Regions from separate parts of the Phycicoccus sp. M110.8 genome, predicted to be linked through region 2. Evidence: predicted binding sites of a transcription regulator. Region 2 holds the regulator's gene; the other holds the start of a gene.

Region 1 (14,548 bases), 790 kb from region 2:
TCCGGGACTGTGCACCGACAACGGCGCGATGGTCGCCTCCCTCGGCGCCCAGATGGTGCTCAAGGGCCGCACGCCCTCTGACCTCGCCCTGCCGGCCGACTCCTCGATGCCGGTGACCGAGATCCAGTCGTAGCGGTCGAGGCCGGAACTGCGCCCACCTCCCGGGTTCGGGGGTGCTGGAGTGGGACATGCATCACCCCTGCACCCCCAAACCCGGGATGGCAGGGGGCTGGAGAGTCAGTTGCAGCTGACGAGCTTCAGGTCGGCCTTGAGGTCGAGCACGCGCGCGGCCGCGGCGTCGACCTGCGCGGCGAACGCCGGGGCCTTCCGCTTCGCGGCGATGGCGGCCAGCATCGTCGACGCCTGGCCAGCCTCCGCGGTCAGGACGATGTCGCCACCGGCGGCGATGAAACGAGTCGCCCGCTGCCCCACGGGAATCGCAGCGACGGCCTTGGCAGCCCCGACGTCGTCGGTGATGACGACGCCGTCGTACCCCAGCTCGCCCCGCAGGAGCCCCGTGACGACCGCCCGGGAGAACATCGCCCGGTTGTCGGGATCGATCCGCGGGTAGTGCGCCGAGGAGATCATCACCAGCGGCGCGCCCGCCGCGATCGAGGCCCGGAACGGCGCGAGGTAGGGGTCGTCGCCGTCGGTCGTGGAGTCGGTGGTGCCGACGGTCGTGACGTCGGTGTTGCCGGTGATGCGCCCCAGGCCCGGGAAGTGCTTGGCGGTCGGGGCCACCCCGGCGGCGAGGGACCCACGGACGAAGGCCGCGGCATACGTCGCGTTGGTGGTGGGCGAGCCGGGGGCGAAGTCCCGGCGGTAGCGCCCGATCGGCTGGTTCGCCGCGCCCAGCGAGGTCGGGACGGTGTCGGCGACGGGTGCGAGGTTGAGGTTGACCCCCGCACGCAGCAGCTCGCCCGACCAGGTCGTGACGTTGCGCTGCTCGGTCGCCGGCGACGTCGTGGCCTGGGTGCGTGCGGACGGCATGCGGGTGAACCCGGGGCCGCGCAGCTGCTGGACCTGGCCGCCCTCCTGGTCGGCGGCGACGAGCAGGTCGCCCCCGGCCGCCGCCTGGAGCCGGGCCGAGACCGCCCGCACGGTCGCCGAGCCGGAGGTCCAGCCCCCGAGGTAGATGACCCCCCCAAGCCCTTGGCGCCGGACCTGGGCGGCGAGCGCGCGCGAGCTGCCGGTGGGCTGCAGCCCCACCATGAGGAGCTGGCCGGCCCGCTGGGCGGGGGTGAGCTTTGCGGCGAGCCGGGTGCCGCAGGACGGGGCGGCCGTCGTCGTGGAGGAGCTCGGGGGCGACGTACGGCTCGGCGTGCCCGTGCCCGTGCTGGTGCCCGTGGTCGGGGAGCCGGGGCTCGTCGGCGCACTCGAGGCCGAGGTGGTGCCCGAGCCGCCACCGGTCCCGCTCGTGCACCCCGCGGCCAGCGCCAGCACCAGGGCCGCGGCGCCGGTCCCGAGGACCGGTCGGGGTCGGCGCGTCGAGGTCATCGCACGAACCTATCCCGGCCTGCGCCCCCGACCGAACCGGCACCGACCCTCCCGGCCGACCGCAGGCGTCCCGACCGCACGCGTCCCGACCGCACCGGCACCGACCGGGGCCGCCTCGTCCGCAGCTGCTCTGGCAGGATCGCGGCATGGCTCTGCCGGTCGTGCTCGACGTGGACACGGGCGTCGACGACGCGTGCGCCCTGTTGCTCGCTGCACAGCACCCCGCCCTCGACCTGCGGGCGGTGACCTGCGTCGGCGGGAACGCCCCGCTCGAGGTGGTGGTGACGAACACCCTGACCGTGCTCGACGTCGTCGGCCGGCAGGACGTCCCGGTCGCGGCGGGGGCAGCGCTGCCCCTGCTCGAGGACCCTGTCGACGCCCGGCACGTCCACGGCCGCGACGGGATGGGCGACCTCGACTGGCCACGGTCCACCCGAGAGCCGGACCCGCGGCACGCCGTGGAGCTGCTGCGCGACGTGCTCCTGGCGGCCGCCGTGACGGGCGACCCGGCCGACCGGGTGACCCTCGTGCCGCTCGCGCCGCTCACGAACGTCGCGCTGCTGCTGCGGACCTACCCGCAGGTCGCCGCGGGCCTGCGCGAGGTCGTCTTCATGGGCGGGGCCGCGGCCGAGGGCAACGCGACCGCGTCCGCCGAGTTCAACGTCTTCCACGACCCCGAGGCCGCCGCGATCGTGCTCGACGCCTGCGCCGACCTCGGGATCGCCGTCACGATGTACGGCCTCGACGTGTTCTACGAGCCCCGCGTCTCCCGGGCGTCGGTCCAGCCGCTGCTCGACGCCGCCGCGGGGGACGGCGCGGACCTCGCGGCCCGGCTCATCGCCTTCCAGTGCGACCGGTTCGGGGCGGACTCGGCGACCATCGGCGACGCCGGAGCGGTGTGCGCCGTCATCGAGCCGGCCGGGGTCACCCGGGCCACCCTGCCCGTCCGCGTCGAGCTCGCGGGCACCTGGTCGCGGGGCCGCACCATCGTCGACCGCCGCGACTGGAGCGGCGGCCTCACCCACGACCCGCACGGCCGCGCGCGGTCCGAGATCGACGTCTGCCTCGAGGTCGACGCCCGGCGCTACGCCACCCTCTGGTTCGACACGGTCACCGGCGGCCTGGGCTGATGGGTCGCGTCCTCGTCCTCGGTTCCCTGAACGTCGACCTCGTCGCGTCCGTGGACCGCCACCCGCGACCGGGCGAGACCGTGCTCGCCGACCCGGACCTGCGCCGGTTCGCCGGGGGCAAGGGCGGCAACCAGGCCGTGGCAGCGGCTGCCGCCGGCGCCGGCGTGACGATGGCCGGCGCGGTCGGCGACGACGGTGCCGGCACGGCATACCTCGACCGCCTGCGGGCCCACGGCGTCGACGTGGCGCAGGTCGACGTCGTGCCCGGCGTGGCCACGGGGCAGGCGTGGATCACCGTGGACGGCGAGGGGGAGAACGCGATCGTCGTCGTCCCGGGCGCCAACGCCCGCGCGACGACGCCCGACCTCGCCGGCTGGGGCACCGGCGACGTCCTGCTGCTCCAGCTCGAGGTGCCCCTGGAGGTCGTGGCGGCAACCGTCCGGGCGGCCCACTCCCGCGGTGTGCGCGTGGTGGTCAACGCCGCGCCGTATGCCGCCCTACCGCACGACGTGGCGGCGCTCGCGGACCCGCTCGTGGTCAACGAGCACGAGGCGATGCTGCTCGCCGACGGCGACGTGCTGCCCGGGTCGCTGCTCGTGACCTTCGGGGCGGCCGGGTGCTCCTGGGACGGGGTGCGGCACGAGGGTGTCGCCGTGCCCGCCGGCGAGGTGGTGGACACGACCGGGGCGGGCGACGCCTTCTGCGGCGCGCTGGCCGCCGCGCTCGCGGACGGTGCCGACCGGGTCGAGGCAGTGGAGCGGGCCTCGCTGGCCGGTGCCGACGCTGTGCGCAGGCTCGGGGCGCAGCCGGACCCCGAGCTCTGAGGGGAGCGGCGTCAGTTCACCGAGACGTGGACGTGGTCCATGTGGTTGGCGGTGGGGCTGCCGCGGTCGGACATGGCCTTCCACGTGCCGCTGCTGGGGTACCAGATGCGCTGGTACCAGATGACGTACTTCACGTTGAGCTCGGCGGCGTGCTGCATGACGTAGGCCGCGACCGCGTCGCCCTGGGCCCGCGAGCTGATCATCGTGTCCACCGCGTTGCCCGTGCCGTGGTCCATGTCGCCGGCCCGGAAGCCGCCGTAGGTGTGGATCTCGGGGAAGTGGTCGCGGATCGCGTTGAGGACGATGAGGCCGTGCTGGGTCAGTCCCAGCTCCGGGCTCAGGCCCGTGCGCCGGATGCCGCGGGAGGCGGCGGTGTCGGCGCGGTCGGCCGACGCAGCCTTCGTAGACGGGGAGGCGCCACGGCGTGCGGTCGCCTCGAAGCCGATGAGGCCGTAGGTCTGGGGCGCGGTCAGGGCGGTCTCGGGGGCGCGCACCGTGGTGGCGGCGACGGGCCGCGGGGCGTCGGCAAGGTCGAAGACGGGCGCCGCCGTCATGGGTCCCGACCACGCGCTCAGGGCGCCGACCGCGGCGACCAGGCCGCCGGTCGTCTTGAGCAGGCCGGCGCGCGTGGGGCGCAGGAGGGCGAACAGCAATGGCCGCGGCAGGGGGCGGGGCGCGGCAGGAGCGCGGTGTCGTCCGGAGCGGGTGGGCTGGTCGGGCATGAGGTGGCAGTTCCTGGTTGGCGGGGGGACCAGCGGTCACCGTACCGAAGGGCCCGCCGGGTCACAAAGAGGTCACGGCGAGTCGCTGTGGACGCGCCGGACGCCGTGGCAGTGCCTGTGGACGAAGGCGTTTGACGGCCGGTCCGTGGCCCGTCGCGAGCCGCCGGTCGCCTCCCGCCGCGGCCCGCGCCCGGCCGGTCTCGGACCCGCCCCGTTCAGGCGGGTCGGACGATGAGGGCCACCTGGTTGCTGCGCACGCGGGTCAGGACGACGGTCGCCTCCGACGAGCCCTTGGCCGGCAGGCGCAGCTGGCGGCGCAGCAGGTCCGCGTCGACGGACACCCCGCGCTTCTTGACGGTGAGCCGGTCGAAGCCGTGGTCGCGCAGCCACCCGCGCAGCGCCTTGACGTTGAACGGCATCGCCTCGACGACGACGAACCTCCGAGCGAACGGCACGTCCTCTGCACGGTCGGCGCTCACGTAGCCCACCCCCTCGTCGAGCTCGCACCCGTCGACGGCCGCAGCCACCGCACCCACGAGCCCTGCCCGCAGCACGGCCTTGTCGGGTTCGTAGAGCCACGAACCCACCGCACCCAGCGACGCGACCCGCTCGTGCTCGGGGGCGTCGGCCTCGGTCACGACGACCGGGGCTGCGCCGGGGCGCAGCAGGGCCGCCGTCCGCCCGGGGGCCTGTGCCAGGGGCCCGAACCAGACGGCACACTCCAGCACCTCGCCGGACAGGGAGGTCCACTGGGCCTCGGCCCCCGCGGGCAGCGCGTGGTGCGGGAACGCAGGCGCCAGCTTCACGCCCGTCGCGGGCAGGGCGCGGGCGATCTCCTGCACCTGCTCCCAGCTCGGCGTCATGGACTCGAGGCCGAACACGCGGCGGGTGCGCCCGTGCACGTCGGCGACCCCGGGCGTACGCCGCGCCGGGTCCAGCCACGCGCCCACGCCACGGGCGCCCTCACCGGCCGGCGGGACGAACTCCTCGACCCGGCCCTGGACCGCCGTGGACTCGGGCCAGTGGCGCAGGTTGACGGCGGCGATGGCCGCCGTCACCTCGTCGGCGTCGATGGCCCGGACCCGGAGGTCGAGTCCGGCCATCGCCATGGCGTCCGCACCGATGCCGCAGCCGAGGTCGTGGACGGTGGAGATGCCGGCCTGCCGGAAGCGCTGCGCGTGCCGAGCCGCCACGCTCAGTCGGGTCGCCTGCTCGAGGCCGTCGGAGGTGAAGACCATGCCCTGGGCGAACTCGCCGAACTTGTCGACGGCGCGGGCGCGCAGCCTCGACTGGTTGAGGGCCGCAGCGACGAGGTCGGCGTCGAAGCCGACGCCGCGCAGGCGGTCCTGCAGCGACAGCGCCTCCTTCTCGTCGTACGGCGGGAGCGACTGGAGCAGGCCCCACCCCTCGCCGGTGGTGAGCCGTCGCAGCAGGGCCAGGTCCATGCGCGGCATTGTTCCCTACCGCGCGCGAGGGGTCGGTCAGCGGTCGCGGCGCCACTCGTAGGGCGTCGTGGTGGTGACCTTGACCAGCCCCGACTGCTCCAGGATCGGGCGGGAGAACTCGGTCGAGTCGCTGTTGACGTACCGCTTGCCGTGGCGCAGGGCCGACCCTGCCCGGGCCGACGTCAGCGCGCGGTAGATGCCCCGGCCACGCCACTCCGGACGGGTCGCCCCGCCCCAGATTCCCGCGAACTCGGTGCCCTCGACCGGCTCGAGCCGGCCCGCGCTCACGACCTCGCCGCCGGCCTCGGCGACCCACATCTCCATGTCGTCGCGGGTGCGCAGGCGGTGGAAGATCTGCTGCTCCATCTCGGCGGCGAGCTCGGGGGAGTCGCCGAACACCTCGGCCTGCATCGCCAGCATCCGCCGGACGTCGTCCTCGTCGCTGACCTGCCGGACGACCACGCCCTCGGGCAGCTGCACGTCGTACGCGAGCAGCCGTGCCTCGCCGACCATCACCGACTCCGGCTCGTCCGGGACGAATCCGCGCGCGACGAGGGCGTCGTGCAGCCCCGGCGCGTGGTCGTGACCGCGCGTCTTCCACTCCACCCGCACGATGGCCGGGTCCTGCTCGTAGTGCGCGTGCGCCGCGTCGACGAGCTCGCGGACGCGCTCCTCGGTCGCGGGCTCACCGTCGGTGTCCAGGCTCCGGTACGTGATGAAGCCACGCCCGCCGAGGTAGGTGGCGCAGGCCAGCGGCCCGATCCGCTCGACCGCGACGGCCGAGGCGACCTCGACGCGGAGCTGCTCGTCGTAGGCGCGGAGCAGGGCGTCGGGGGAGTCGGTCACGGGCGCCACCCTGCCGCAGCGGGCTCGACCCGCTCAACCGGATATCCGGGCCGTCGTCCGCCCACGGCGAACGTCGCGACACGGGTTGGCACTCGAGTTGACCGAGTGCTAACAGGGTGCCTAGATTTGCCGTTGGCACTCCGGTTCGCCGAGTGCTAACGCAGGAGCAGGCCGACCCCCGCGACGGCGGCCGAACGACTGCGACGCACAGCATCCACCTGTCCACTCCGACATTCCCGAAGGGGAGGTCACCATCGTGTCGGTTTCCATCAAGCCGCTCGAAGACCGCATCGTCGTCAAGAGCGTCGAGGCCGAGCAGACCACCGCGTCCGGCCTCGTCATCCCGGACACCGCGAAGGAGAAGCCCCAGGAGGGCGAGGTCCTCGCGATCGGCCCGGGTCGCATCGACGACCACGGCAACCGCGTCCCGCTCGACGTCAACGTCGGCGACCGCGTGATCTACAGCAAGTACGGCGGCACCGAGATCAAGCACGGCGGCGAGGAGTACCTCATCCTCTCCGCGCGCGACGTCCTCGCCGTCGTCGGCTGACGACGCACCACACACAGCACGCCCCGGCGGGCCCCGCTGGGGTCGCGCGCGGGGCGTGCTGCGTTGTGCGCAACGCACCCTTCCCGCGTATGCCGGCAGCTCGGCATACCGCCGAACTTCACTGAGAACGAAGGACTTTCATGGCCAAGACGCTGGAGTTCAACGACTCCGCTCGCAAGTCGCTCGAGCGCGGTGTCGACGCGCTCGCGAACGCCGTCAAGGTGACGCTCGGCCCCAAGGGCCGCAACGTCGTCATCGACAAGAAGTGGGGCGCCCCCACGATCACGAACGACGGTGTCACCATCGCCCGTGAGGTCGAGCTCGAGGACGCGTACGAGAACCTCGGCGCCCAGCTCGCCAAGGAGGTCGCGACCAAGACGAACGACGTCGCGGGTGACGGCACCACCACCGCCACCGTGCTCGCGCAGGCCATGGTCAAGGAGGGCCTGCGCAACGTCGCCGCGGGTGCCGCCCCGTCCGGCCTCAAGCGCGGCATCGACAAGGCCGTCGAGGCCGTGTCCGACCAGCTGCTCAAGGTCGCCCGCGAGATCGAGGGCAAGGACGAGATCGCCCAGGTCGCCGCGCTCTCCGCGCAGGACCAGACCATCGGGTCGACCATCGCCGACGCCTTCGACAAGGTCGGCAAGGACGGCGTCATCACCGTCGAGGAGTCCTCGACCGCGACGACCGAGCTCGAGTTCACCGAGGGCATGCAGTTCGACAAGGGCTACATCTCGCCCTACTTCATCTCCGACGCCGAGCGCATGGAGGCCGTGATCGAGGACGCCTACGTCCTCATCAACCAGGGCAAGATCTCCGCGATCGCCGACGTCCTCCCCGTCCTGGAGAAGGTCGTCAAGAGCGGCAAGCCGCTGCTGATCATCGCCGAGGACATCGACGGCGAGGCGCTGTCGACCCTGGTGGTCAACAAGATCCGCGGCACGTTCAACGTCGTGGCCGTCAAGGCCCCCGGCTTCGGCGACCGCCGCAAGGCGATGCTGCAGGACATGGCCGTCCTCACCGGTGGCCAGGTCATCTCCGAGGAGGTCGGCCTCAAGCTCGACCAGGCCGACCTCGACGTGCTGGGCCAGGCCCGCCGCGTCGTCGTCACCAAGGACACCACCACGATCATCGACGGCGCCGGCTCGGCCGACGACGTCACCGGGCGGGTCAACCAGATCAAGGCCGAGATCGAGCGCACCGACTCCGACTGGGACCGCGAGAAGCTCCAGGAGCGCCTCGCCAAGCTCGCCGGCGGCGTCTGCGTCATCAAGGTCGGCGCCCACACCGAGGTGGAGCTCAAGGAGAAGAAGCACCGCATCGAGGACGCGATCTCCGCGACCCGCGCGGCCATCGAGGAGGGCATCGTCGCCGGTGGCGGCTCCGCCCTCGTCCACGCCTCCTCGGTCATCGACGGCCTCGGCCTCGAGGACGACGAGAAGGTCGGCGCCGCGATCGTGGCCAAGGCCGCGGCCGAGCCGCTGCGCTGGATCGCCGAGAACGCCGGCATGGAGGGCTACGTCGCCGTCTCCAAGGTGCGCGAGCTCGAGGTCGGCAACGGCCTCAACGCCGCGACCGGCGAGTACGTCGACCTGGTCAAGGCCGGCGTCATCGACCCGGTCAAGGTCACCCGCTCCGCCCTGCGCAACGCCGCCTCGATCGCGTCGATGGTCCTCACCACCGACACGCTCGTCGTGGAGAAGAAGGAGGAGGAGCCCGAGGCCGCCGGCGGTCACGGGCACGGCCACGGCCACTGAGCCAGCCGCCTCCCTGCTCGCGAGGGCCCGCTCCCACTCCGGTGGGGGCGGGCCCTCGCCGTGTGCGACATTGGAGAGGTCGCCCGTGCGCCACGGGGTGCGCGGGCGCGGCGAGGTGGTCGCGATGGAGCGGTATGCGTCCGCGCCGGGTTTCGAGGAGTACGTCGAGGCCCGAGGCGTCGACCTGCTGCGCACCGCCTGGCTGCTGACCGGCAGCGACGAGGGCGCACGACGGCTCGTGGGTGCGGCGCTGGCCCGGGCGTGGCCCCGCTGGGCCCACCTGGCGGACGTCGGGGCCGGTTCCTACGACGCGGAGCTGCGCCGGGTGCTCGTCGACCTGCACCGGCACGGGGTGCGTCGGGTTGTCGTGGCAGGGGGCGCGGCCCCGGCCGACGACCGCAGGGTGCTCACGGCGCTGCTGGCGCTGTCGCCCGCCGACCGGGCGCGGGTCGTCCTGGCCCTCTTCGACGGACTGGGTGATGCCCAGCTGGCCGCCGCGCTCGACGAGCCGGTGGCCGCCGCCCGCCGCCGTCGCGACGCGGCCGTGGGGTCGCTGGAGACGGCCACCGGCCTCGACGCGGCCGGGCTCGCCGCTTCCCTCGACCGACTGGCCCCGGCGTCCCCCTCGCTCGACGGGCTCGCCGGACCCCCGGCCGCGCGCCCGTCCAGGGCTCGCCGGACCGCCGGGTGGGCAGGCGCCGCCGTGGTGCTGCTGGGTGCGGCGGCCATCGCGGCATCCGTCGCCGCGCCCCGCCTGGGGGCGCCCGGACAGCCCACGCCGTCGGTCCACACACCGTCCCGAACAGCGCTCGCCTCCTCCGACTGCGTCCGCCGGCAGGACGCGCCCGTGGTGCCGCCGGGCTCGGGCCTCGGGCCGCCCGGCAACCCGGTGGTCGGCGTCGTGGTGTGCGCGCGGACCGACGACGACTCGGTCTGGACCGGCTACCTGCCCCCGTCGCAGCCGGTGACCGACCCCCGCGCGATCGCCATGGTCGTGCTGACCAGGCGGGACGCCGGGTCCGGGTGCGGCGACGTCCCGCAGGGGCCCGCATTCCGGGTGCTCGTGGAGTCGTCCGACGGGCACGTCGCGACCTACGCGAACGAGAGCCTGCGCTGCAACGGGTGGCCCACCCTGGACAGCTTCTACCGCGCCGAGGCGGAGCAGGACACCGTGCGCGCGCAGGTGCGCTGGGCCGACGGCTTCCTCACCTGCCCACCGGTCTTCGACCCGCGGACGGGCGCGACGGGGGCCGAGCCGCTGCCGCGCGGCACGCGGTTCGACCTGGCGACCCTGTGCCTGCACCCGCTGCCGGTGAGCGGCCGGGTCCCCAGGATGCGCCCGGTCACGAGGCTGGTCCTGGCACAGTCGCAGGTGGCGCAGCTCGACGCCGAGCTGGCGAGCCACGGTTCCACCCGCCAGCCGCGACCGGCGTGCAGCGGGTCCAACGCCCTGTACGTCCTGCGGGTCAGGACCACGACCGGCCGAGTCGTCGACCTGGCAGGGGCCTGCCCGGAGCAGCTCGGTGTCGACTTCGACCGCCGCGAGTGGCTCCGGCTCGGCCCGGCGTCCGCCGCGATGGTCAGCACCGGGCTCGACGTGTCCTACCGCTAGGCGGGGCGGACGACCTGGATGGACTCCCCGGCATATTCCACGGTCTGGCCCGGGCGCACCTGGGTGCCGCGGCGCAGGCAGACGGTGCCGTCGAGGAGGACCTCACCGTTCTCGACCACCGCGCGCGCCATGGCGCCGTCCTCGACCACCCCGGCGAGCTTGAGCAGCTGGCCGAGCCGGATGGACTCGTCACGGATCGGGATCTCGAGCAGGCTCACGACCCCGAGTCTAGGAGCGTCAGCTGGCGGCGGGTGCCGCGTGTCCGGCGTAGTGCGCCTCGCGCTCGTCCTCGGTCATCGCGCCCCACACGCCGTACGGCTCGCGCACCCGCAGCGCGTGCTCGCGGCACTGGGCCAGGACGGGGCAGCCGAGGCAGACCTGCTTGGCCTCGGAGTCCCGGGACCGGCGGGCGGGACCGCGCTCGCCCTCGGGGTGGAAGAAGACGTCGGGGTTGCTCTGGCGGCAGGAGCCCTGCAGCTGCCACTCCCACAGATCGGCGACGGGTCCCGGCAGCCGTGACAACTCAGCCATGTCGTCCTGCTCTCCCGCGGCACGCTGCCGCACGCTTCGGACGCTACCGCTCGCGAAGCGGCGCAGGGCTGAACGGAGGGTATGGACTTGTTCAAGGGCGAGCAGGTCCCTGTCGAGGTCCCGCATCGTGGACGCCGGGCCGCGCCGGTCGGCGGCTCGGGGACCACGCGCGCACGAGGGGCGCAGGCGGCCGGTTTACGATTGGGCAATGAGCCTTGGTGTCGACGACCGCCTGCCCGACCTGACCGCTCACGAGGCCGCTGCGGCCCCCGCGCCCGGCCCCGCGCCGGCCGAGCCGGCCCACGACCCCTTCGCCAAGCTGGGCCTGACGTACGACGACGTCCTGCTGCTGCCGGGTCACTCCGACCTCGCGCCGTCGGACATCGACACCACCTCTCGGCTCACCCGCGAGATCTCGCTCAAGGTGCCCCTGGTCAGTGCCGCGATGGACACGGTGACCGAGTCCCGGATGGCGATCGCGATGGCGCGCCAGGGTGGCCTGGGCGTGCTGCACCGCAACCTCTCGATCGAGGACCAGGCCTACCAGGTCGACCTCGTGAAGCGGACCCAGACCGGCATCATCTCCAACCCGGTCACGATCGGCCCGGACGCGACGCTGGAGGACCTCGACCGGATCTGCGGCGAGTACCGCGTCTCCGGCCTCCCGGTCGTCGACGCCTCGAACCGGCTGCTGGGCATCATCACCAACCGCGACCTGCGCTTCACGCCGGTCGCGGAGTGGGCGACCACCAAGGTCGACGAGGTCATGACCCCGATGCCGCTGATCACCGGCCCGGTCGGCATCTCCCGCGACGAAGCGACGCTGCTGCTGCGCAAGCACAAGCGGGAGCGGCTGCCGCTGGTCGACGACGACGGCCGCCTGGCAGGCCTGATCACCGTCAAGGACTTCGTGAAGTCCGAGCAGTTCCCGCACGCCTCCTACGACGCCGACGGACGCCTGCTGGTCGGAGCCGCCATCGGCTACTTCGGTGACGCCTGGCAGCGTGCAACCACGCTCATCGAGGCCGGGGTCGACGTACTGGTGGCTGATACCGCCCACGGCAACGTGCGGCTCCTGCTCGACATGGTGGAGCGGCTGAAGACCGACCCCGCCACCCGGCACGTGCAGGTGATCGGCGGGAACGTCGCGACCCGCGAGGGCGCCCAGGCGTTCGTCGACGCCGGTGCCGACGCCGTCAAGGTGGGCGTGGGCCCGGGCTCGATCTGCACCACCCGCATCGTGACCGGTGTGGGCGTCCCGCAGGTCACCGCGGTCTACGAGGCCTCGCTGGCGACCAAGCCGGCCGGCGTACCCCTCATCGCCGATGGCGGCATGAAGCACTCCGGCGAGATCGCCAAGGCCATCGTGGCCGGCGCCGACACGGTGATGCTGGGCTCGCTGCTCGCGGGGTGCGAGGAGTCCCCGGGGGAGCTGGTGTTCGTCAACGGCAAGCAGTACAAGGCCTACCGGGGCATGGGTTCGCTCGCCGCGATGTCGAGCCGCGGCAAGAAGTCCTACTCCAAGGACCGCTACTTCCAGGCCGAGGTCACCAGCGACGACCAGCTCGTGCCCGAGGGCATCGAGGGGCAGGTCGCCTACCGGGGCCCGCTCGCGGCGGTCTCGCACCAGCTCATCGGCGGCCTCCACCAGTCGATGTTCTACATCGGCGCCCGGACCATCCCCGAGCTGCAGCAGAAGGGCCGCTTCGTGCGGATCACCTCGGCCTCGCTCAAGGAGAGCCACCCGCACGACGTCCAGATGACCGTCGAGGCCCCCAACTACGGCGGTCGCTGACGCCGAGCCCCACGCGTCGGGGCAGGCTGCACTCAGGCGACCCGACGACCGGGGGCGGGGTCCGTCAGGCGACCCGCACGGGCGTCCAGACGGTGTGGGAGGACGCGTACGCCTTTGGGGTGATCCGTCGCCGCACCGGGCGCGCCTACGCTTCCAGCACGGCCCGTCCCCCTCGGGTCGAGCAGGGGAGCACCATGGTTTCGTCGTCACCACGCTGGTGCGTGGTACGGCGTCCCCAGGCGCCCCGTCGTCGGCACCCCTCACCCGGCGGCGGGGTGCCGTGCATCCCCCGTACCCCACCCGGCGCGTCCTGTGCAGTCGGCCGGGGGCGGCCCGTGCAGTCGGCCAGGGCATCCCGCGAAGCTGCCGTGGGCGCCCCGCCGCATTCGGCCCGGCGGGCTGTGGCCGATAGCCTTGCGCGGTGACTGAGATCGAGATCGGACGCGGCAAGCGCGGACGCCGGGCCTACTCCTTCGACGACATCGCCGTGGTGCCCTCGCGCCGCACGCGCGACCCCGAGGAGGTCTCGGTCGGCTGGCAGATCGACGCCTACCACTTCGACATCCCCGTCATCGCCGCGCCGATGGACTCGGTCATGTCGCCCGAGTCGGCGATCGCGCTCGGCCGTCTGGGCGGGCTCCCCGTCCTCGACCTCGAGGGGCTGTGGACCCGCTACGAGGACCCGGCGCCGGTCCTGGCCGAGATCGCGACGCTCGACCCTGCAACCGCGACCGCCCGGATGCAGGAGCTGTACGCCCCGGAGATCCAGCCCGAGCTCATCGCCCAGCGTCTGCGCGAGGTGCGCGAGGCCGGCGTCACCGTGGCCGGTGCCCTGAGCCCGCAGCGCACCCAGCAGTTCTGGAAGACCGTGGTCGACGCAGGCGTCGACCTCTTCGTCATCCGCGGCACCACCGTCAGCGCCGAGCACGTGTCCGGCCGGGCGGAGCCGCTCAACCTCAAGCGGTTCATCTACGAGCTCGACGTGCCGGTCATCGTCGGCGGCGCGGCGTCGTACACCGCGGCCCTGCACCTCATGCGCACCGGCGCGGCCGGCGTCCTCGTCGGTTTCGGCGGCGGCGCCGCGCACACGACCCGGCGCACCCTCGGCATCCACGCCCCGATGGCCAGCGCGATCGCCGACGTCGCCGCCGCCCGGCGCGACTACCTCGACGAGTCCGGCGGCCGCTACGTGCACGTCATCGCCGACGGCGGTGTCGGCACGAGCGGCGACATCGTCAAGGCGATCGCGTGCGGCGCCGACGCGGTCATGCTCGGTGCGGCGCTCGCCCGGGCCACCGACGCGCCGGGTCGCGGCCTGCACTGGGGCCCCGAGGCGCACCACCAGGAGCTGCCGCGCGGGTCGCGGGTCGAGGTGGGGGCGGTCGCCTCGCTCGAGCAGATCCTCTTCGGCCCGGGCCGGGTGGCCGACGGCACCACCAACCTCGTGGGCGCGCTGCGTCGCGCGATGGCCACGACCGGGTACTCCGACGTCAAGGAGTTTCAGCGCGTCGAGGTCGTCGTCGCGCCCTACCAGCAGAGCTGACCCGCTCGACGGCCTTTCCTCTTGTTGCCAGCTCGTGGTCACCGTGCGCCCTCGGGGGCGGCTGCGTGACCACCAGGTGGCAACAAGTGAGTACCCGTGTGGGACAGGTCGCGTAACTGACTACTGGTAAGGAACGGGTCGCGGACCTAGGCTGACGCCATGGCTCCGGAGCTCATCGCCGATCCCGAGACCGACCCCACCGCGACGTATGCCGTGGACCCGGCGCTCGTGCGCCGGCTCACCCGGCGGGTGGTGGCTGCCCCCCGGGCGGCGGAGCACCGAAGCGTCACGCCGCT
Region 2 (14,548 bases):
GGCGTCGGCGCCCAGTGAGGTCGAATGATCAGCGTCTGCCATGGTCCGTCCAGTCTACGGTGCGCCTCAGCCGGGCGGCCACGTCATTGCCCGGCCGCCCAGCACGTGCACGTGGGCGTGGAAGACGCTCTGCTGGGCACCCGCACCCGTGTTGAAGACGCTGCGGTAGCCGCTCCCGTCGATCCCCTCCTGCTCGGCGACGGCGCGCACCGCGGCGAACAGGGGCGCGACCTCCTCGGGCGCCTCCAGCGCCAGGGAGCCCACGTCGGGCAGGTGCCGCCGCGGGATGACCAGCACGTGGGTGGGCGCCTGCGGCTCGAGGTCGCGGAACGCGACCGTGTGCTCGTCCTCGCGCACCACGTCGGCGGGGATGTCGCCCGTGAGGATCTTGCAGAAGATGCAGTCGGCGTCGGCCATGCCCCGAGACTAGCCATCTCGGCGCGTCAACCTCGGGGTCGACCAGCGCGTCGTAGGGGCGTGGGACCGTTGGGCGTGGCCGTGCGCGACCGGAGCGACGAAGGGCACCCGGGCGCCGACGAGGGCGTGCGGGAGCTGTATGCCGCCCACTGGGCCGGCCTCGTCCGGCTCGCCTGGCTGCTCCTGCGCGACGACCTCGCCGCCGAGGAGGTCGTCCAGGAGGCCTTCATCGCGGTGCACCGCCGCTGGGACTCGCTGCGCGACCCGGAGAAGGCCACGGCATACCTGCGCCGGTCGGTCGTCAACGGCGCCCGGTCGAGCCTGCGGCACCGGGGCGTCGAGGAGCGGCACCTCGCCCGCGAGCGCGCCGACGCCGGGGCACCCGGCCGGCGCACCGAGGCCAGTGCCGAGGACCGGGCGCTCGGGTCCGAGGCGAGACGGTCCATGGTCCGAGCGCTGGGCGGCCTGCCCCAGCGCCAGAGAGAGGTGCTGACGATGCGCTACTACCTCGACCTCAGCGAGGCCGAGATCGCCGACGCCCTCGGCATCTCCCCCGGCTCGGTCAAGGCCCATGCCCACCGCGGGCTCGCCGGCCTGCGCGACCGGATGGGAGACCAGTCATGAGCGACCGCCCGACGCCCGACCCCCGCTTCGACCCCGACCTCGAGCCCGAGGAGCTCCGCCGGCTCGAGGACCAGCTCCGCACCGAACTCGCAGAGGAGACCCGCAGTGTCCGACCACCAGACCGCCTCGAGGCGATCCTGCACCAGGCCCGAGAGGCGGGGCCGGTGAGCGCCCGGGCGGGTCACGCCCCGCGTCGCTGGCTCGTGCCCGTCGCCGCCGCGGCAGCCGTCGCCCTCATCGCCGGCGGCGTGTGGTGGGCGGGCCAGGACCGTTCCACGCGGACGGCCGCACCCGCGACGACGGGACCCACCACGTCGCAGGCCACGCCCGCACCGTCGGGCAGCAGCCCGTCCGCGCCGGCGTCGGCAGTCACCTCGGGGAGCGCGACCCTCACGGCCGGCCCGGGGCCCACGACGCTGCCGGTCTACTTCGTCGGGCCGCAGGGCGGTGACAAGCCCGCCTACGGGTTGTACCGCGAGTTCGTGCCCGGCCCGGTGACCAGCGGGGACGCCGCGGCCAGGGCCAAGGCCGCGCTCGGGCTCGCGCTGCGCCCGCCGACCTCCACGACCGACGCTGCCTACCTCGCGCCGTGGGCAGGGCAGTCCATCCGAGCGGTCACCGTCACGCCGAAGCTCATCACCGTCGACCTCGCCGTGCCCGGCGACCCCGCCGCGGCGACGACGGCCGGAGTGCGACGGCTGGCGGTCCAGGAGCTCGTCTGGACGGCGCAGGCAGCGGTCCAGAAGGGCAACGTCCCGGTCCGCTTCACCGTCCAGGGCAAGGACACGAAGCTGTTCGGGTCCATCGCGACAGCAGGCCGCACGTTCACGCGTCCGTCGTCGGACCGGCTCTACGAGGACCTTGCCCCGATCTGGGTCACGTCGCCGAGCCGCGGGCAGCTCGTGTCCGCGACCACGCCGCTCACGGTCACCGGGCAGGCCATCGTCTTCGAGGCGACCGTGAGCTGGGAGCTCTACCGTGACGGCGCCAAGGTCAAGGGCGGGCACACCATGGCCTCCGTGGGTGCGCCGCAGCAGGGCTCCTACTCGATCCAGCTCGGCACCCTGCCCGCCGGCAGCTACTCGATCCGGGTCTTCGAGCCCAGCCAGGCCGACGGGCAGTCGGTCGTGGCCGCCAGGACGGTGACCTTCTCGGTCCAGTAGGTCTCAGCGCCAGCGGCCGGCCGCGCTCAGCACCGCGAGCGCGGCCGGCCCGGCGCTGGAGGACCGCAGCACGGTGTCGCCCAGCCGGACGGCCACCGCGCCGGCCGCCTCGAGCGCGGCCACCTCCTCGGGGGTGATGCCGCCCTCGGGCCCGACGACGACGACCACGTCGCCCTCGTCCGGCAGCGCCTGGCTCGCCAGGCTCGTGGTGGCGTCCTCGTGCAGGACGTATGCCGCCGCGGCGCCGGCGACCCGGGCCGCGAGCGCCTTCGTCGTGGCCAGCTCGGCGACGACGGGCACCCTGGCCCGGCGGGACTGCTTGGCCGCCGCCACGACGGTCGCGACCCACTTTCCCCGGGCCTTCTCCCCGCGCTCGCCGCGCCACTGGACGATGCACCGGGCTGCCTGCCACGGGACCACCTCGTCTACGCCGCACTCGGTCGCCGCCTCGACCGCCTGGTCGTCCCGGTCCCCCTTGGCCAACGCCTGCACCAGCACGAACCGGGGCCGGGGTTCGGGGACCTGCTCGACCTCGAGGACCCGCAGGTCCAGCTCCGCGCGGCCGGCGCCGGCGACCTCGCACACGAGGCGCCTGCCCGCTCCGTCGGAGAGGAGGACGCGCTCGCCCACGGTGATCCGGCGCACCGTCGCGGCGTGCCGCCCCTCGGGGCCGTCGAGCAGCACGGCTCCACCGGGGGCGGCGGAGGCCACGAGGGCCGGGTCGACGAGGAAGAGCGGCAGCGTCACGCGGCCAGCCTAGGCAGTCCCCGCAGCCGCGCGACGCGCCGCTGCCGGGGAGCCCGGGGTGGGGGCGAACCGCCAGACCAGGCCCTGCTGCACGAAGGTCCACAGGTTGTTCAGGAACCAGTACGCGACAAGACCGGCCGGGACGACGCACGCGGCGGCGAGGACCCCCACCGCACCCAGCGCCGGGATCCACCGCTGGACCGTCGTCAGCAGGTCGGGCTGGCCGGTCGTGTCGGTCATCGGCAGCGTGAACCACCGGGACGTAGCGAACGAGAGCAGTGCCGACGCGAGCGCCACGACGACCAGGGTGGCGAGTCCGACGGGGTCGTGGCCGAGCTGCACCAGCCGGCTCGACAAGTGCAGCCCCACGAGCGACGCGGATGCCGCAGATGCGACCAGGCCGGCGTCGAGCGCGCCGAGCGGGTGGCCGGCCGTGACCTGGCTGATGACGCGGTACAGAGCGAGCAGCAGTGGCAGCTGGAGCAGCGTCGGGGCCAGGCCCCACCGTGCGACGCCGTGCTCGGCATGGATCGACCGGCGCTCGGCCTGCAGCGCCCGCAGACCCTCCGCGTCGAGCCGGCCGGCATACCGCTCCTGCAGGGCAACCAGCTGTGGTCGGGCGTGCGCCCGGGCATGGCTGTCGCGCACCCCGCGCAGGACCAGGGGCACGGTGAGGCCGCGCACGGCCACGACGAGCAGGGCGATGGCGGCCAGCCAGGCGGCGGCGGACCCGGGCGCGAGGCCGAGGGAGGTCGCGAGGGTGTGGGCCCCGGCCAGGACGGCGGCGAGGGCATGGCTGATGGGTGTGATCGGGTTCATGGGTCGAGCTCCTCTGCCCGGGAGACCGGGCGGTCGGTGTGTGGGGTCGGCGGAACCGTCCGCACACCGGGAGGGCGCGGACGGTCAGCGGGACCCGGGAGCTCGGGGACGCCGGGGCCGGCGCGGGACGTCGACATGGAGCCAGGAGGGCGTGGCCGAGACGGGCCGAGACCCGTCGGTCGGACGCCGCACGGCTGCCAGGGCCGGCACCGGCACGTGGACCCGCGCGACCGCGGTCAGCGCGAGCAGCGCCGTGCCCAGACCGGCGACGAGCACGGCCTGTGGCACCGACCCGGTGGTGCCGGCCACACCGAGCAGGACGACGGTGACTGCGCTCGACGCGACGAGCAGGAGGGCGGCGTGCCTCAGCCGCTCGACGGTGGTGTCCACGCGCCCCTCCTCCCCAGTCGTGGTGCTGGCCCCAGCGTACGCCGGAGCGGGCTCAGCGGCCCTTGAACGCCTCGCGCAGCTTGCCGAACAGGCCCTGGTTGGCGGGGGCGAGCCGTCCCTCGGGGCGCTCCTCCCCGCGCAGCCCCGCGAGCTGGCGCAGGAGCTCCTCCTGCTGCTCGTCCAGGCGGGTCGGGGTCATCACGTTCGCGTGGACGATCAGGTCGCCGCGGCCGCCGCCGCGCAGGTGCGTGACCCCCAGCCCGCGCAGCGTGACCGCGTCACCGGCCTGGGTGCCCGGCTTGACCTCGAGCTCCTGGGAGCCGTCGAAGGTGTCGAGCTTGAGCGTGGTGCCGAGCGCGGCTGCGGTCATGGGCAGCTCGACCGTGGCGTGCAGGTCGTCCCCGCGACGCTGGAACGTCGCGTGCGGGCGGACCGACACCTCGACGTAGAGGTCGCCGGCAGGGCCGCCGCCCTGGCCGACCTCGCCCTCGCCCGTCAGCTGGATGCGGGTGCCGGTGTCGACGCCGGCGGGCACCTTGATGGTCAGGGTGCGGCGGGTGCGGACCCGGCCGTCGCCGGAGCACTCGAAGCAGGGGCTGACGAGCACCTCGCCGTACCCCTGGCAGGTCATGCAGGGACGGCTGGTCATGACCTGCCCGAGGAACGACCGCTGCACCTGCTGGATCTCGCCCCGGCCGCCGCAGACGTCACAGGTCCGGCGCGAGGTGCCCGGCTGGGCGCCGTCGCCGTGGCAGGTCGAGCAGACGACAGCCGTCTCGACCGTGAGCTCCTTCTCGGCACCGAACACGGCGTCGGCCATGTCGATGTCGAGCCGGATCAGGGCGTCCTGGCCGCGGCGCTGGCGCGAGCGCGGGCCACGCTGGGCGGTGCCGGCGCCCGCGCCGAAGAACGCGTCCATGATGTCGCTGAACGAGAAGCCCTGGCCGAAGCCGGCGGCCCCGGCGGCGTACGGGTCGGCGCCCATGTCGTACGAGCGGCGCTTCTCCGGGTCGGAGAGCACGTCGTACGCCTGGGACACCTTCTTGAACTGCTCCTCCGCCTCCGGGCTGGGGTTGACGTCCGGGTGCAGGGTGCGGGCCTTCTTGCGGTAGGCCCGCTTGATGTCCTCGGCGGTGGCGTCCCGCGAGACGCCGAGGTCCTGGTAGTAGTCGTTCACGAAGATCCTTGTCAGTGGTGCATCGACACGGTCGGGGAGCCGGCGGCGGTGACGGCCCCGCGGGAGGTGGACCCGGCGCTCACTGCGCGAGGATCCGGGAGACGTAGGTGGCGACCGCCCGCACCGAGGCCATGGTGGTCGGGTAGTCCATGCGGGTCGGCCCGAGGACGCCGAGCCCGGCGACGAGATCGGCCCCGGTGCCGTACTCGGTCGAGACGACCGAGGTCGACTGCAGCCCGGCGAACGGGTTCTCGTGGCCGATCCGCACGGAGACGGCGTCGGAGGTCTCGCGCGCGGTCCCGAGCAGCTTGAGCAGGACGACGTGCTGCTCGAGCGCCTCGAGGACCGGCCCGATGGTGAGCGGGAAGTCCGTACCGACGCGGGCGAGGTTGGCCGTGCCGGCGAGCACGACCCGCTCCTCGCGCTCCTCGACGAGGGCGTCCTCCAGCGACTGCACGACGGCGCGCACGAGGTCGCGGTCGGCGGGGTCGAACTCCTCGGGCAGCGACGACAGGGCTGCCGACGCGTCGACGAGGCGCTCCCCCACGGCGCGCGCGTTGACCTTGGCCCGCACGAGGCCAAGGGTGGCCTCACCCTCGGGGGTGCTCAGGTCGGCGGTGGTCTCGATGACCCGCTGCTCGACCCGCCCGGTGTTGACGATGAGCACGACCATGAGCCGCCGGCCGCCCATGGGCACGAACTCGATGTGCCGCACCGAGGACCGGGTCAGCGAGGGGTACTGCATGACCGCGACCTGACGGGTCAGCTGGGCCAGCAGCCGCACCGTCCGGTCGACGACGTCGTCGAGGTCGACGGCGCCCTCGAGGAAGTGCGCGATCGCGGCGCGCTCGGCTGCGGACATCGGCTTGACCGAGCTGAGCCGGTCGACGAACAGGCGGTACCCGGCGTCGGTCGGCACGCGTCCGGCGCTGGTGTGCGGGGCCGCGATCAGCCCCTCCTCCTCGAGCACGGCCATGTCGTTGCGGACCGTCGCCGCGGACACCCCGAGGTGGTGGCGCTCGAGCAGCGCCTTGGACCCGACCGGCTCGGACGTCTCGACGTAGTCCTGGACGATGGCGCGCAGCACGGCGAGGCGACGTTCTTCGCTCATGGCGCTCCTGTCGTTCGGCTGGCACTTCGACCGCGGGCGGGGCCGTCCGCGGCAGCTCCCCACGTTGGCACTCACACCCTCGGAGTGCCAAGTCTATGTCGTCCGGCGCGTCTGGGCCGCATCGACCGGCGCACCTCGGCCGCATCCACCGGCGCGCCCCCGTGGCCGGCCGGCGCACCCGGCATACCCTTCCCCGGTGCCCGACCGCTATGGCTCCGACGTGCTGTCCACCGACTGGCGCAAGCCCCCTCGCGGGCGCGCGACGGAGGTCGAGGCCGAGACCGGTCTCGTCGTCGAGGACGTCGAGACCGGCTGGTGCGGCGCGGTCGTGCGCGTCGAGAAGGCGGGCGGCATGCGGGTCGTCCACCTCGAGGACCGGCGGGGCCGGGTCAAGGGCTTCCCGCTCGGCCCGGGGTTCCTGCTCGACGGCGCCCCGGTCGTCCTGACGCCCCCGACCGCAGCCGCCCGGGCGCAGCTCGCGGCGGCGAAGCAGGCCTCCTCGCGCACGGCCTCGGGGTCGCGCGCCGTCGAGGGCGTGCGCGCCAAGGTGGCGAGCGGGTCCCGGATCTTCGTCGAGGGCCGGCACGACGCCGAGCTCGTCGAGAAGGTCTGGGGCGAGGACCTGCGCATCGAGGGTGTTGTCGTCGAGATGCTCGACGGCGTGGACGACCTCTCTGCCGCGATCCGCGACTTCTCCCCCGGCCCCGGCCGGCGGATGGGCGTCCTCGTCGACCACCTCGTGCCTGGCACGAAGGAGCACCGGGTCGTGGAGGAGGCGCGCCGCTTGCAGCCGTATGCCGGGCACGTGCGCATCCTGGGCCACCCCTACGTCGACGTGTGGCAGAGCGTGCGACCCGAGCGGCTCGGACTCGGCGCGTGGCCGGTCATCCCCCGCGGCACGTCGTGGAAGCACGGCATCTGCGCCCACCTCGGCTGGGCGCACGACAGCCAGGCCGACATCGCCCGGGCGTGGAAGCAGATCCTCGGGACGGTGCGCAGCTACGCCGACCTCGAGCCGACGCTGCTGGCCAGCGTCGAGGAGCTCATCGACTTCGTGACCGAGCCCGGCCACTGACTCCTGCCGGCCGGTGCTCGGGGTCGCCCCTCAGGGTCGGCCCTGACGCTGCCCTGACCGCACCCCGAAACGGGGATGATCGGCGTCCGTCATGCGCTTCACTGGGTGAAGGCACCATCCACGGAGGAGAGACATGACCGCCTCACCGCAGTACCCGCAACAGCCCGCGCAGCCCATGTCGCAGCAGGAGGAGAAGACCTGGGCCACCCTGACCCACGTCATCTCCGGCGTGGCCATGGTCGTCAGCGCCGGCACCCTCGGCTTCGTCGCCAGCCTGATCATCTACCTCGTCTACCGCGACCGCGGCCCGTTCGTGCGGGCGCACGCCGCCAACGCGGTCAACGTGCAGCTGACGGCCCTCATCGGCCTCATCGTCTCGGGCGTCCTGATGATCGTGCTCGTGGGCTTCGTCCTCTACCCGATCGTGGTCGTCGCCGCGGTGGTCATCCACGCGATCGCCGCCATGCGCGCCAACGCCGGGGAGTGGTACGACCCGCCGTTCACCATCCGCTTCGTCAAGTGAGCCGGCTCGGGCGCACGCTCGGGAGCTAGCGCAGGCCGAGGAGCCGTCGCACGACGGTGTCGGCCAGCAGGCGGCCCTGCCTCGTCAGCACCACCCGCTGGCGGCGCAGGGCCGCTGCCGCGTCCACCAGGCCGTCGACGATCAGGCCCGCGACGGCCGTGCGGCCCTCGTCGCGCAGGTCCGCGAGAGGCAGCCCGTCGACCAGCCGCACCCCCAGCAGCACCCGCTCGTCGTAGCGCTGCTCGGCGGTCAGCGTCTCCCGGCCGTGGGCGGGGCTGACCCCCTCGGCGACGCGACCGGCATACGCGGTGGGGTGCTTGACGTTCCACCAGCGCACGCCGCCGACGTGGCTGTGGGCGCCGGGGCCGATGCCCCACCAGTTGCCGTCGTCCCAGTAGCCCTCGTTATGGCGGCAGCGCGCGTCCGGGCGGCTTGCCCAGTTGCTCACCTCGTACCAGTCGTAGCCGGCCGCGGAGAGCACCTCGTCGGCCAGCTCGTACTTGGCGGCCTCGTCGTCGTCCTCGGGCGCGGCGACCTCGCCACGGCGCACCTGGGCGGCGAGCCGGGTGCCCTCCTCGACGACGAGCGCGTAGGCCGAGACGTGGTCGGGCTGCAGCGCGACGACGGCGTCCAGGCTCGTGCGCCAGTCCGCCATGCTCTCCCCCGGCGTGCCGTAGATGAGATCGAGGCTGACCTGCAGGCCCGCGCCGCGCGCCGCGTCGACGGCGCGGGCGACGTTGGCGGGGTCGTGGGTGCGGTCCAGGGTCCGCAGCACGTGCGGCACGGCCGACTGCATCCCGAGCGAGACGCGGGTGAAGCCGGCGTCGGCGAGGACGGCGAGGGACTCGGGTGTCACCGAGTCGGGGTTGGCCTCGGTCGTCACCTCCGCGTCGTCGGCGAGCCCCCACTGCTCCCGTATGCCGTGCAGCATGCGGGCGAGGTCGCTGGCGGCAAGCATCGTCGGGGTGCCGCCGCCGACGAAGACCGTCCCGACCGCGGGGACGTCCGCCCCCAGGACGTCGCCCGCCAGCGCCAGCTCCTTGAGCGCGGCATCGGCGAAGGTGGAGACCCCGGCGCCGTCGGCGCCGAGCTCGAGCAGCGTGTAGGTGTTGAAGTCGCAGTAGCCGCAGCGCACCCGGCAGAACGGCACGTGCAGGTAGACCCCGAACGGCCGCTCGACGAGGGTCGCGAGCGAGGCCTCCGGCAGCCGCCCGTCGGGCGGCGCGGGGTCGCCGTCGGGCAGGGCGCTGGGCATGGACCCCATTGTCTCAGGGGTGTCAGGCGGTCCCGTCCGCGGCCACGGGACCGGTTGGCGGCACCACCGGCCACTGACCTCGTCCCACCCGTCACACCGCGTCCGGCGTGTCCCGGCGACACGCCGGACGCCCCTGAAAAAGGGCCTCCCACCTGCGGGAAAGCCCTTGTGGAGCGGCGTGCCGGCGACTAGAAATAGGGGCACGCCCCCACCTCGGTGGGAGCGCCGACCCGGACCTCGGTCCGAGTCGTAGAGGGCCTCGGAAACTCATACTTTCCGAGGCCCTCACCTATGTGCCCCCTCCTCGTGTGCCCGTCCCCGTGTGGGCCGTCCTCGTGTGGGCCGTCCTCGTGTGCCCCGCTCGCGTGGGGGCCGGCTCCGCGTAGGTTCGGCGGGTGCGCTTCCTCACCGACGCCGACGTGGCGGCCCTCCTCCCGACGCCGCTCGAGACCGTCGCCCTGGCCCGCGAGGCCCTGGTCGCCCGCGCGTCCGGCGACGTGGAGGTCCCGCCGAAGCCGGCCGTCCACACGGTGCCCGGCAGCTTCGCCAACGCGATGCCCGCCGCGTGGCCCGCGCGGAACCTGCTGGGCTGCAAGTGGATCACGATCTTCCCGGACAACCCGGCCGCCGGGCTCCCGACCGCCGACGGCCTGATGGTCGTCAACGACGGAGCCACCGGGCGGACCCGGTGCGTCATGCAGGCCGGGGTGCTCACCGCCGCCCGGACCGCGGCCGTGTCCGGCGCCTGCGTGCAGGCACTCGCGCCCGCCGGCGCTGCGGTGGCCGTCACCGGCGCCGGCGTCCAGGCGCGGTCGCACCTTCGCGTCCTGGCAGCCCTCGGCCACACCGACGTCCGCGTCTACTCGCGGCGGGAGGAGGCGCGCCAGGAGCTGCACGAGTGGGCCGCCGGCGAGGTGCCGGAGGTGCACCTGCGCTGCACCGACGACCCGGAGCGAGCGGTGCGCGGTGCGGTGGTCGTGGTGACCGCCCTGGGCATCGGGGTGCAGGGGGCCCACCTGGACCCGTCGTGGGTGTCGCCGGACGCGCTGCTGCTGCCGCTGGACTACGCGACCTCGGTCGGCCCCGACCTGGCCACGGGTGCGGTGCTGGTCGCCGACGACGTCGACCAGTTCGAGGCCGTCAGGGCGACCGGTCGTCTCGGCAGCTACCCCGCACCCGGCGACTGGACCGGCGCGCTGCTCGGGCGCGGCCGACCCGCCCACGGCCGGGTCGTCTGCCAGAACCTCGGCAACGGCCTCAGCGACCTCGTCGTGGCGTCCGCCGTCGCCGACGCGGCCGAGGCGTCGGGTGCCGGACACCTGCTCGACACCGAGGGCACCTAGAGTCGGTGGGGTGAGCACTCCCGGCTGGATCGACCTCGACGGCGTCGTCAACATGCGTGACGTGGGCGGCCTCCCGACCACCGACGGCGGGAGGGTGGCCACCGGCCGCCTGCTGCGCTCGGACAACCTCCAGGACCTCACCGACGCCGACGTCCGGCACCTCGTCGAGCGGGTGGGCGTCACCGACATCGTCGACCTGCGCAGCGACGTCGAGGTGCGGATCGAGGGCCCCGGCCCGCTCCAGGTCCGCGAGCTCGCCACCCACCACCGGCACTCGCTCTTCCGCGACGACGAGGTGGAGGTCAGCGCCGAGGACGCCCTCGTCCTCCCGTGGTCGAAGTCGGCCCGCACCGAGCGCCCGAAGCCGCCGCGGCGCGACGACGACTACTGGGCCAGCCACTACCTGGGCTACCTCGCCGACCGCCCCGACTCGGTGCTCGGCGCGCTGCAGGTCGTGGCGGAGAGCCGTGGCGCGACGATCGTGCACTGCGCCGCGGGCAAGGACCGCACCGGCACCGTGGTCGGTCTCGCACTCTCGGTGGCCGGCGTCTCGGACGAGGACGTCGTCGCCGACTACGTCGCCACCGGTGAGCGGATCGAGGCGATCGTGGCGCGCCTCATGGCCCGGCCGGCATACGAGGAGGTGCTCCGGGACCAGCCGATGAGCCACCACCTGCCGCGCCCGGAGACCATGGAGCGCATCCTCGCCGTGCTCGCGGAGCGCCACGGCGGCGCGGCCGGCTGGCTGCTCGAGAACGGCTGGAGCGAGGACCAGGTCGCCCAGCTGCGCGGCCGCCTGCGCGACTGAGCCTCAGGCCGACGGGCGGACCGGTGTGCCGGGCTTGTCGGTCACCCAGAGGCGGACCACGCCCTCGACCACGGTCGTGCCGTCGGACCGCACGCCGCGCACCCGCACCGGCACCTCGGTGTCGCCCGCCCGCTCCCAGTCGGCCGGGTCGGTCTCGGCGACGCAGGTGATGTCGGACGTCGCCTTCGCGGTGTAGGCGACCTCCATGCCCTTGGGGATCCAGCGCCGCGTGGGCGGGATGCTCGCCTCGGCCAGCGCGCCCATCGCCGCCTCGAGGCCGTTGCAGATCGCGATGACGTGGACCGTGCCGAGGTGGTTCTGCACCCGCCGGCGCTTGCGGACCGTCAGCACGGCGCGGTTCGGCTCCAGGCTCACGAACCGCGGGCGGGCCGAACGGAAGTAGGGCGCTGCCTGCTCGAAGACCAGCGAGAACAGCCGGTTCCCCTGCGGGTATGCCGCGAGCCGCCGGTAGAGCGCGTAGGTGTCGACCATGCCGCCGATGTTACCGCCCGGTAACCCCAGGCTGGCGCTACTTCTTGGACTTCTCGGTGTCGCTGGACAGGGCTGCGATGAAGGCCTCCGGCGGGACCTCGACGGTGCCGATGCTCTTCATCCGCTTCTTGCCGGCCTTCTGCTTCTCGAGCAGCTTGCGCTTGCGGCTGATGTCACCGCCGTAGCACTTGGCGAGCACGTCCTTGCGGATCGCGCGGATGTTCTCACGGGCGATGATCCGGGCGCCGATCGCGGCCTGGATGGGCACCTCGAACTGCTGCCGGGGGATGAGGTCCTTGAGCTTGCTGGCCATCATGACGCCGTACGCGTAGGCCTTGTCCTTGTGGACGATCGCCGAGAACGCGTCGACGGTCTCGCCCTGCAGGAGGATGTCGACCTTGACGAGGTCGGCCTCCTGCTCGCCGTCGGGCTCGTAGTCGAGCGAGGCGTACCCGCGGGTGCGCGACTTCAGCTGGTCGAAGAAGTCGAAGACGATCTCGGCCAGCGGCAGGGTGTAGCGCATCTCGACGCGGTCCTCGGACAGGTAGTCCATGCCGCGCAGGCTCCCCCGCTTCTGCTGGCAGAGCTCCATGATCGCGCCGATGAACTCGCTCGGCGCCAGGATCGTGGCCCGCACGACCGGCTCGGTCACCGAGGCGACCTTGCCGTAGGGGAACTCGCTGGGGTTGGTGACGACGATCTCCTTGCCGTCGTCCATCGTCACGTCGTAGACGACGTTGGGCAGCGTCGAGATGAGGTCGAGGTTGAACTCCCGCTCGAGCCGCTCGCGGACGATCTCGAGGTGCAGCATCCCGAGGAAGCCGATGCGGAAGCCGAAGCCGAGCGCCGCCGACGTCTCCGGCTCGTACACCAGCGCGGCGTCGTTGAGCTTGAGCTTGTCGAGGGCGTCGCGCAGGTCGGGGTAGTCCGACCCGTCGATCGGGTAGAGCCCGGAGAACACCATCGGCTTGGGGTCGCGGTAGCCGCCGAGTGCGTCCTTGGCCGGCTTGGACTGGTTCGTCACCGTGTCGCCCACGCGCGACTGGCGCACGTCCTTCACGCCGGTGATGAGGTAGCCGACCTCGCCGACGCCGAGGCCCTTGGAGGGCACCGGCTCGGGGCTGATGACGCCGATCTCGAGCAGCTCGTGCGTCGCCCGGGTCGACATCATCTGGATCCGCTCGCGCGGGCTCAGGTGGCCGTCGACGACGCGGACGTAGGTGACGACGCCGCGGTAGGTGTCGTAGACCGAGTCGAAGATCATGGCCCGGGCCGGGGCGTCGGCCACGCCGACCGGGGCGGGCAGCTGCCTGACGATCTCGTCGAGGAGCGGCTCGACGCCCACGCCGGTCTTGCCGGAGACCTTGAGGCAGTCCTCGGGGTCGCACCCGATGAGCCCGGCCAGCTCGTCGGCATACTTCTCCGGCTGCGCGGCGGGCAGGTCGATCTTGTTGAGGACCGGGATGATCGTGAGGTCGTTCTCCATGGCGAGGTAGAGGTTCGCCAGGGTCTGCGCCTCGATGCCCTGCGCCGCGTCGACGAGCAGGACCGCGCCCTCGCACGCAGCCAGCGACCGCGAGACCTCGTAGGTGAAGTCGACGTGCCCGGGGGTGTCGATCATGTTGAGCGCGTAGGTCGTGCCCTCGAGCTCCCACGGCATGCGGACGGCCTGGCTCTTGATCGTGATGCCCCGCTCGCGCTCGATGTCCATGCGGTCGAGGTACTGGGCGCGCATCGCCCGCTCGTCGACGACGCCCGTCATCTGCAGCATCCGGTCGGCCAGGGTCGACTTGCCGTGGTCGATGTGGGCGATGATGCAGAAGTTCCGGATCAGCTCCGGCGGCGTCGCGGCAGGCTGCAGCGCGGTGCGGGCCAGGGGGGACACGGGTGCTTCGAACCTCACGAGGACGTCGGACGGACGGATCGACCCATCCTCCCATGCGCCGGGGTATGCCGGTGACGCCCCACCCGTGCTCGCGTCACCCCAGCCAACGCCCCGAAGTCCGGGACTTCGGTCTCTCGTGGGGCGTTTGACGCCGAAGTCTGGGACTTCGGCGGGGCCGGTCAGGCAGCGTGGGTGCCCGACCGGCCTGTCCGGCGGTCGAGGGCGAGCGACCACAGGGCGATGCCGACACCCAGGACGGCGAGGATCGCCCCGACGCGCGACGGCCACTCGTAGCCCAGGCCCGCCGCCAGCACGATCGACCCCAACCAGGCACCGAGGGCGTTGGCGATGTTCAGGGTCGAGTGGTTGAGCGCGGCGGCGAGTGCCTGGCCCTCGTGCGCGACGTCCATGAGCCGCGTCTGCAGCATCGGGACGAGCACGCTCGGCAGCAGGCCGAGCAGGAAGACCGCGACGAGCGCCAGGGCCTGCGACGCCTGCACGGCCGGCCCGAAGAGGGCGAGCATGACGGCAATAGTCACCAGCGAGAGCGTGATGCCACGGAGCAACCCGACCCGTGACACCGGCCCGGACAGCATGGCCCCGGCGGTCATGCCCACGCCGTACAGCGCCAGGATCAGCGGGATCGTGGCGCTCGAGAAGCCCCCGAGGTCGGTCATCGTCGGCGCGATGTAGGAGAACGTCGCGAACATGCCGCCGAA

Evidence for each region. Region 2 encodes HrcA, which represses chaperone genes, less so after heat shock. Its sites were predicted from a motif close to TTNGCACTCGNNNNNNNCGAGTGCNAA; they were not measured.
Region 1: a site for HrcA is predicted at 6,550-6,576, ahead of groES (co-chaperone GroES). Genes of this name have one in related genera too.

The regions. Positions count from the first base shown of each region.
Region 1 is NZ_JAWDIC010000001.1:947,888-962,435, reverse strand. It holds gene tsaD (tRNA (adenosine(37)-N6)-threonylcarbamoyltransferase complex transferase subunit TsaD) at 1-133, shown strand, start outside; gene RKE38_RS04490 (glycoside hydrolase family 3 N-terminal domain-containing protein) at 238-1,497, opposite strand; gene RKE38_RS04485 (nucleoside hydrolase) at 1,644-2,627, shown strand; gene RKE38_RS04480 (ribokinase) at 2,627-3,451, shown strand; gene RKE38_RS04475 (hypothetical protein) at 3,463-4,173, opposite strand; gene RKE38_RS04470 (THUMP-like domain-containing protein) at 4,389-5,618, opposite strand; gene RKE38_RS04465 (GNAT family N-acetyltransferase) at 5,655-6,464, opposite strand; gene groES (co-chaperone GroES) at 6,721-7,014, shown strand; gene groL (chaperonin GroEL) at 7,155-8,771, shown strand; gene RKE38_RS04450 (hypothetical protein) at 8,857-10,383, shown strand; gene RKE38_RS04445 (RNA-binding S4 domain-containing protein) at 10,380-10,601, opposite strand; gene RKE38_RS04440 (WhiB family transcriptional regulator) at 10,621-10,914, opposite strand; gene guaB (IMP dehydrogenase) at 11,123-12,709, shown strand; gene RKE38_RS04430 (GuaB3 family IMP dehydrogenase-related protein) at 13,131-14,252, shown strand; gene RKE38_RS04425 (succinic semialdehyde dehydrogenase) at 14,412-14,548, shown strand, end outside.
Region 2 is NZ_JAWDIC010000001.1:155,264-169,811, forward strand. It holds gene RKE38_RS00750 (PhoH family protein) at 1-42, opposite strand, end outside; gene RKE38_RS00755 (histidine triad nucleotide-binding protein) at 67-417, opposite strand; gene RKE38_RS00760 (SigE family RNA polymerase sigma factor) at 499-1,041, shown strand; gene RKE38_RS00765 (Gmad2 immunoglobulin-like domain-containing protein) at 1,038-2,204, shown strand; gene RKE38_RS00770 (16S rRNA (uracil(1498)-N(3))-methyltransferase) at 2,208-2,951, opposite strand; gene yidC (membrane protein insertase YidC) at 2,961-3,770, opposite strand; gene RKE38_RS00780 (hypothetical protein) at 3,855-4,160, opposite strand; gene dnaJ (molecular chaperone DnaJ) at 4,213-5,337, opposite strand; gene hrcA (heat-inducible transcriptional repressor HrcA) at 5,417-6,448, opposite strand; gene RKE38_RS00795 (DUF3097 domain-containing protein) at 6,645-7,523, shown strand; gene RKE38_RS00800 (DUF4870 domain-containing protein) at 7,657-8,046, shown strand; gene hemW (radical SAM family heme chaperone HemW) at 8,072-9,301, opposite strand; gene RKE38_RS00810 (ornithine cyclodeaminase family protein) at 9,697-10,644, shown strand; gene RKE38_RS00815 (tyrosine-protein phosphatase) at 10,655-11,452, shown strand; gene RKE38_RS00820 (hotdog fold domain-containing protein) at 11,456-11,944, opposite strand; gene lepA (translation elongation factor 4) at 11,982-13,820, opposite strand; gene RKE38_RS00830 (MFS transporter) at 14,009-14,548, opposite strand, start outside.